DNA from 3 places in the Kitasatospora sp. NPDC127035 genome. Region 1 is predicted to be linked to each of the others. Evidence: riboswitches for the same ligand, from Rfam matches in the RefSeq annotation. Region 1 holds a riboswitch; each other region holds the start of a gene.
What was found. Region 1 has a riboswitch for cobalamin ahead of ACFWIC_RS13005 (ribonucleoside-diphosphate reductase subunit alpha). Riboswitches for the same ligand answer to the same signal wherever they lie in the genome.

Region 1 (2,254 bases):
ACGTCGGGGTCGGCTTGGCGGAACCGGTCGGAGACGGCGCCGGCTGCTGGGTGGCCCCGGTCGCGGTCGACGTGGGCCCGGCGATCGGCTTCTCGTCGCCGTCCTTGCCCAGCAGGAGCAGGCCGCCGGCGACGGCGCCGCCGATGATCAGGACGGCGACGGCCGCACCGATGATCTTCAACCGGGTCTTGCGCCGGTGCTCGGCCGCGTTGCGGTCGGCGAGCGCGGCCCAGTCCGGCTCGGTCTGCTGCGGCTGCTGCGGCGGCGGTAGGTGCTGCGGCTGCGGCTGCGGAGGATGCTGCCAGTGGTGCGAGGGCACCGGCATCGGCGGCTGGGGCTGCGGCGCCGGCTGGGGCTGCACCGGAGGCTGCGGCGCGGGCGGCTGAACAGGCGGCTGAACGGGCGGCGGCACCTGGATCGACTGCGGCGGCTGCGGCGCCGCGGGCGCCGGCGGCCGGGCCGGCGGCGGCGCGGGCGGTCCGTACGACGCCGGAGGCGGTCCGAAGCCGCCCGGTGCCGGCGGCACGGCCTGGCCGCCGGAGGGCTGCTGCCCCGGCGGCACCGGTCCGGGTCCACCCGGCTGCTGGTTCTGTGCGCCCCCCGCACCGGCGGGAGGGGCCGGCTGCTCCCCCGGCGAAGCGGGCTGTCCAGACCACTCCCCGGGCACGCCCGTTCCGTCGCTCATGAGGCGAGATCGTAGGGCATGGCCCTGACCGGCGACCGCCCCGGTCACCATTCCGTTTCCGAATCCTGACAAGCCCCGGGGCGTCCGGAACCCCGGCCCGCGCCCCTTCCCGGCTCCCGCCCCGGTACCAGCGGTCATCGCGCCAACACGCCGCGCTGCACAACATGTGGTGTCGCATCGAGAGAGCACCACTAGATGTATGCTCGACCCTGCTGTCGACGCAGGGGAACCCGGTGCAAGTCCGGGACTGCCCCGCAGCGGTGAGCGGCCGTCTCCCCATGGGAGCCCGCGAGTCCGAGTACCTGCCGACGGTGTGCGAGCGCCTCCCCGCAGAGGCCCCAGCACGAGCACCACCTTCCGGGCCTCGCGGGCGGGCCGGGGACGACACGCCGCGCGACGCCACGGGCGCCCGCGCCGTCCTCCCCTGCCCCGAACGGCCCGGCCCCCCGATCTACCGACGCCGATCGCCGCCAGGAGAGAGCGCCTTGACCACCGCTGCCTCAGTCACCCTGCCCGCCCAGGGTTCCAGCTCCGCCCCCGCCGACCGTACGGTCTCCGACCCCGGCGGCGCGCTCCTCCGCGTGCTGACCGACCGCAGCGTCGACCTCCCCCAGGTGGACCCGGGTCACGTCGCCGCCGCCGCGCTGCGCGGCCGCAACGCCGGCTCGGACTTCGCCGAGCTGCGCGGCCTGGCCATCGACGCCGCCGCGTCGATGATCGCCGAGGACCCGCAGTACTCGAAGCTGGCGGCCCGGCTGCTCGCGCTGGAGATCGTCGACGAGGCGGCGACCCAGGGCGTGGTCTCCTTCTCCACCTCGATCACCGTCGGCCACGCCGAGGGCCTGATCGGCGACACCACCGCCGCGTTCGTCGCCAAGCACACCGAGGCGCTGAACGCCCTGGTCGACCCGGCCGGCGACGACCGCTTCGAGTACTTCGGCCTGCGCACCGTGCAGTCCCGCTACCTGCTGCGTCACCCGATCACCCGCAAGGTCGTCGAGACCCCTCAGCACTTCCTGCTCCGCGTCGCCTGTGGCCTGGCGGTCGGCGACAACGAGCAGTCGGTGCGCGAGGTGGCCGAGCTGTACCGCCTGATGAGCCGGCTGGAGTACCTGACCTCCTCGCCGACCCTCTTCAACTCCGGCACCCGGCACCCGCAGATGTCCAGCTGCTACCTGCTGGACTCGCCGCTGGACAACCTGGACTCGATCTACTCGCGGTACGCCCAGATCGCCCGCCTCTCCAAGCACGCCGGCGGCATCGGCCTCTCCTACTCGCGGATCCGCTCGCGCGGCTCGCTGATCCGGGGCACCAACGGCAAGTCGAACGGCATCGTCCCGTTCCTGCGCACCCTCGACTCCTCGGTCGCCGCCGTCAACCAGGGCGGCCGTCGCAAGGGCGCGGCCTGCGTCTACCTGGAGACCTGGCACGCGGACATCGAGGAGTTCCTGGAGCTCCGCGACAACACCGGTGAGGAGGCGCGCCGCACCCACAACCTCAACCTCGCGCACTGGATCCCCGACGAGTTCATGCGCCGGGTCAACGCCAACGCCGACTGGTCGCTGTTCT
Region 2 (2,254 bases), on a different contig from region 1:
GCCGGTGCCCTCGCGCAGGCCGCGGGCGAGCAGGGCGACCTCGTTGGCCTTCTGCCGCGCGAAGGCGAGCCACCGGGCGATCTGCGGGTCGAGGTCGCGCTCGGCGGCGGCGTCCAGCGGGACGTGCAGCAGCGAGCACGACGGGGCCACGTCGACGGTGCCGGCCAGCCCGAGCAGGGTGGCCAGGGTGGAGAGCGACTTCTCCAGGTCGTTGATCCAGATGTTGCGGCCGTCCACCACACCGGCGACCAGCCGCTTGCCCGGCAGACCGCCCGCGGCGGCCAGGTCGCCCAGGTTGGCGGCGGCCGGGCCGGTGAAGTCCAGGGCGAGGCCGTCGATCGGGGCCCTGGCCAACACGGGCAGCGCGGCGCCCAGGCGGTCGAAGTAGCTCGCGACCAGCAGCTTGGGCCGGTCGGCGAGGGCACCGAGGTCGCGGTAGGCGCGCGCGGCGGCGTTCAGTTCCGCGGGGGTGCGGTCCTGGACGAGCGCCGGCTCGTCCAGCTGGACCCAGGCGGCGCCGGCCTCGTGCAGGTCGGCGAGGAGGGCGGCGTAGACGGGCAGCAGCCGGTCGAGCAGGGTGAGCGGCTGGAAGTCCTCGGGGACGCCCGGGGCGGGCTTGGCGAGGAGCAGGTACGTGACCGGGCCGACCAGCACCGGACGGGCGCTGTGGCCGAGGTCCAGGGCCTCGCGCAACTCCGCGACCGCCTTGGCGGAGTTCGCGGTGAAGACGGTGTCGGGGCCGAGTTCGGGCACCAGGTAGTGGTAGTTGGTGTCGAACCACTTGGTCATCTCCAGCGGCGCGACGTCCTGGGTGCCGCGCGCCATGGCGAAGTAGCCGTCCAGCGGGTCGGCCTCGACCGCCGCCCGGTGACGCGGCGGGATCGCGCCGACGGCGACCGTGGTGTCCAGCACGTGGTCGTAGAGCGAGAAGTCGCCGGTGGGCACCTCCTGGACGCCCGCCCCGGCGAGCCTGCTCCAGTTCTCCAGACGCAGGTCGGCGGCGGTGGCCAGCAGGGCGTCGGCGCTCACGGCGCCCTTCCAGTACCCCTCGATCGCCTTCTTGAGCTCACGGCCACCGCCCTGGCGGGGGTATCCGTACACGGTGGCCAGGGTTGCCGCGGCTGCGGACTTCGCTGTCAAGGGACTCTCCTTCGCGAGCCTGTCTGTGGCCCCGGTGACGGGACGGAGGCGCGAAGGGGTGACGAACCGGGCGGGACCGCGTGCGCACGAGAAGCGCCGGATCCGCCTGGTATGTACGCCGACCCGCCCACGAGGTCACCGGGATGTCCGCGCGCGAACGGGTCGCGTGCGGGCAACGGGCAGGTCTTCGGACTCGTGGACACGCCCGCCCGAAAGGGCGGACACCTACTGGCCGTCGCTTCCCAGACCCGACCGGGCCCAGTGCGTATGACGGCGGTCGTTCCCACTCACCGCTGCGGGGCAGTCCCGGATTCCCACCGGGTTCCCTCTTACGACGCGCCTGCCTGGTGGGCAGGGCGAACCAGCTGCCCGCCCAGCTTAGGGCGAATCCGGTACCGGGAGAACACAAGGACACCTGGACGTCCACATCCTGAGACGCCGCCAGGGCCCCGGACGGGCGGCGGAGGGCCGGACGGGACAGGACAGGACCGGCCGGTGCGGGTGCCGGCCCGCCGTCCCGGAACCCCGCGCCCCGGCCGTGCCGCTACTCGTCGGAGAGCACGAAGGTCCGACCGCACCCGGGCGTGGACCGCAGGTGACCGGGCACGGGTCCCCGGACGCGGCCGGCCCGGTCGCGCTCGGCGCCCAGCACGACGGCCGCGTGGACGGCGCGGGCGGCGCGGGATCCCCAGCGGGACCGGGGGCCGCCGAACGGCTCCGCCTCCCGGCCGGGACCGGTCCGCCGCACCGCCACGCAGACCGCGTCCGACGGCGTCCCCGAGCAGTCGTACCCGGCTTCGAGCAGCGCCTGGACCTTGGCCTCCGTCACGGTGGCCACGAGGTTGACGGCGGCCGCGTCCGAGAGGGCCACCGGAACGACGACCACGATGTTGATCGTGCCGGGAACGAGCGCGTCGCCGGGCGCGGCGCCGTCGGCGGGCGCCGACGCCCAGGTCGGCACGCCGATTCCGGTCGTCACCACCGCGGTGACGCCGTGGTCGCGGGCCCAGGTGAAGGCGTCCACCCGGGCGGCGGTCATCAGCCCGACGCCCGGACCCCGCAGCCCCAGGTCCTCCGCCAGCTCGGCCAGGTGCCGGTCCGGGTCCGTCCTGCC
Region 3 (2,254 bases), on a different contig from region 1:
CGTCCGGCCGGAGCACACCCCGGAGGCGATGGGCCGCCCGCCGCGCGTGGACGACCACGGCGGCGAGGTCTACGTGTACCGGCGGGCCGCGATGCCGTGTCTGGTCTGCGGCACCGACGTCCGGACCGAGGAGCACGCGGCGCGGAACCTCTTCTGGTGCCCGTCCTGCCAGCGGGCGTAGCCGTTCCGGGCAGCTGACGGGGGCTCCGGGGCGGAGCCGCCCGGCAGCCGACCGGGGTGCCGCTCTGCCGTCGCCCGGGGTGCGGACCCGGGGTTGCCCCCCTGCCCGGCCGGTCGGTCAGCCGGCCGCGGCGGCGCTCCCGGGCTCCACCCCGTCGGCCGGCTGGTCGGGGAACTCGACGTGCTCGTCACCGGCGCACTCGTCGAGCAGGGGGCGCATGGCCTCGTCCACAAGCCGGTAGCGCACCACACGTCCGTCCTTCTCCCCGGCCACCACGGCGGCGGTGCGCAGCAGGCGCAGTGCCTGCGAGACGGCCGGGTCGCGCATGCCGGTGGCGACCGCCAGGTCGCTGACGGCCAGGGGACCGGCCCGGTGCAGGGCGAGCAGCAGGGAGAGCCGCCCGGGGTCGGCGAGCAGGGAGAACCGCTCGGCCCAGGCGCGGACGTGGCCGGTGTCGCCGATCGCCGCGATCGCCTCGCAGACCCGGTGTCCGTCGATGGTGCGATGGCCCGCGCGGTCGGCCGGTACGAGATGCATGCCCGCATTCTTGCAGCCGGCGACCTGTGATCCTTGACACCTGCGCAGGTGCGCAGCCTTGCACGGGTGTTCGGGGACCTCTACGTTGATCCCCGCCGTGGTGCTCGGGAAGACCGGTGGAGGACCCCCAGGGGTCCCAGTCCGGAGCGGCCCTCGCCACTGTGATCGGGGGAGTCGTCCGTGCCCACGACGCCACTGGGTGCCTCGCGCACCTGGGAAGGCGGGTACGGAAGCCCGTAAGCCAGGAGACCGGCCACGGCATCTCACGAGGTATTTCCACGAGGTGCTGGAGCGTGATCCCACGATGACCCTGCCCGAGACCGCCGCCGATCCCGCAGTGTCCGCCGCCCTGCCGACCTTCCGCTGGAGACGGGCGGACACCCTCCGCACGGCCGGCCTGATGGGCGTGATCCTGGCCATGCACGTGGTGGCCTTCGGCACCCTGATCTTCCTGGTCGCGCCGGAGAAGTACGAGGTCGGAACCCAGGTCTTCGGTGTGGGCCTGGGCATCACCGCCTACACCCTCGGTATGCGGCACGCCTTCGACGCCGACCACATCGCGGTGATCGACAACACCACCCGCAAGCTCATGGCGGACGGCAAGCGGCCGGTCTCGGTGGGCTTCTGGTTCGCCCTCGGGCACTCCTCGATGGTCGTGCTGATGGCGGCCCTGGTCGCGGGCGGCGCCCAGCTCGCCGGCACGCTGATGGACGACGAGTCCACCACCCACCAGTGGCTGGGCGTGGTCGGCACCTCGGCCTCCGGCGTCTTCCTCTACCTGATCGGCGCGCTCAACCTGGCCGCGCTGTTCGGCATCCTCAAGGTGTTCCGCTCGATGCGCGCCGGGCGGTACGACGAGGCCGAGCTGGAGGAGCACCTGAACGCGCGGGGCCTCCTGGCCCGGGTGCTCAACCGGGCGACCCGTTCGATCACCCGGCCGGGGCAGATGTTCCCGGTCGGCATGGTGCTGGGCCTGGGCTTCGACACCGCGACCGAGGTGTCGCTGATGGTGATGGCCGGCTCCGGCGCCGCCTCCGGCCTGCCCTGGTACGCGATCATCTGCCTGCCGCTGCTGTTCGCGGCCGGGATGAGCCTGTTCGACACGCTGGACGGCACGTTCATGAACTTCGCCTACCAGTGGGCGTTCTCCAACCCGGTGCGGAAGGTGTACTACAACCTGACCATCACCGGGCTGTCGATCGCGGTGGCGTTCATCATCGGGACGATCGAGCTGGTCGGGGTGCTGCACGAGAAGCTCGACCTCACCGACCCGGTGAGCGGCTGGGTCGCGGAGATCTCGCTGGACAACGTCGGCTACGCGATCGTCGCGCTGTTCGTGGTGGTCTGGGCCGCGGCCATCGCGTACTGGCGGCTGGCGGGTGTCGAGCGGAAGTGGAGCCCGCAGGCGGTCCGGCCGGTGCTGGCCGCCGGACCGATCGTCGAGCCGGCCGGCGACGGCTCGTAGCCGACGCGGGACCGGACGGCGCCCGCCGGACCCCTCCACGGGTCCGGCGGGCGCCGCCCGCGTGCCCGGGT

Region 2: another riboswitch for cobalamin. It lies ahead of metE (5-methyltetrahydropteroyltriglutamate--homocysteine S-methyltransferase); the one in region 1 lies ahead of ACFWIC_RS13005 (ribonucleoside-diphosphate reductase subunit alpha).
Region 3: another riboswitch for cobalamin. It lies ahead of ACFWIC_RS29740 (HoxN/HupN/NixA family nickel/cobalt transporter); the one in region 1 lies ahead of ACFWIC_RS13005 (ribonucleoside-diphosphate reductase subunit alpha).

The regions. Positions count from the first base shown of each region.
Region 1 is NZ_JBHXDN010000015.1:15,429-17,682, reverse strand. Features, by position in the region: gene ACFWIC_RS13010 (hypothetical protein) at 1-361, opposite strand, end outside; cobalamin riboswitch at 868-1,010, shown strand; gene ACFWIC_RS13005 (ribonucleoside-diphosphate reductase subunit alpha) at 1,195-2,254, shown strand, end outside.
Region 2 is NZ_JBHXDN010000030.1:65,471-67,724, reverse strand. Features, by position in the region: gene metE (5-methyltetrahydropteroyltriglutamate--homocysteine S-methyltransferase) at 1-1,140, opposite strand, end outside; cobalamin riboswitch at 1,301-1,521, opposite strand; gene ACFWIC_RS21330 (adenosylcobinamide amidohydrolase) at 1,685-2,254, opposite strand, start outside.
Region 3 is NZ_JBHXDN010000055.1:10,315-12,568, reverse strand. Features, by position in the region: gene ACFWIC_RS29750 (DNA-formamidopyrimidine glycosylase family protein) at 1-181, shown strand, start outside; gene ACFWIC_RS29745 (metalloregulator ArsR/SmtB family transcription factor) at 299-718, opposite strand; cobalamin riboswitch at 800-991, shown strand; gene ACFWIC_RS29740 (HoxN/HupN/NixA family nickel/cobalt transporter) at 1,023-2,183, shown strand.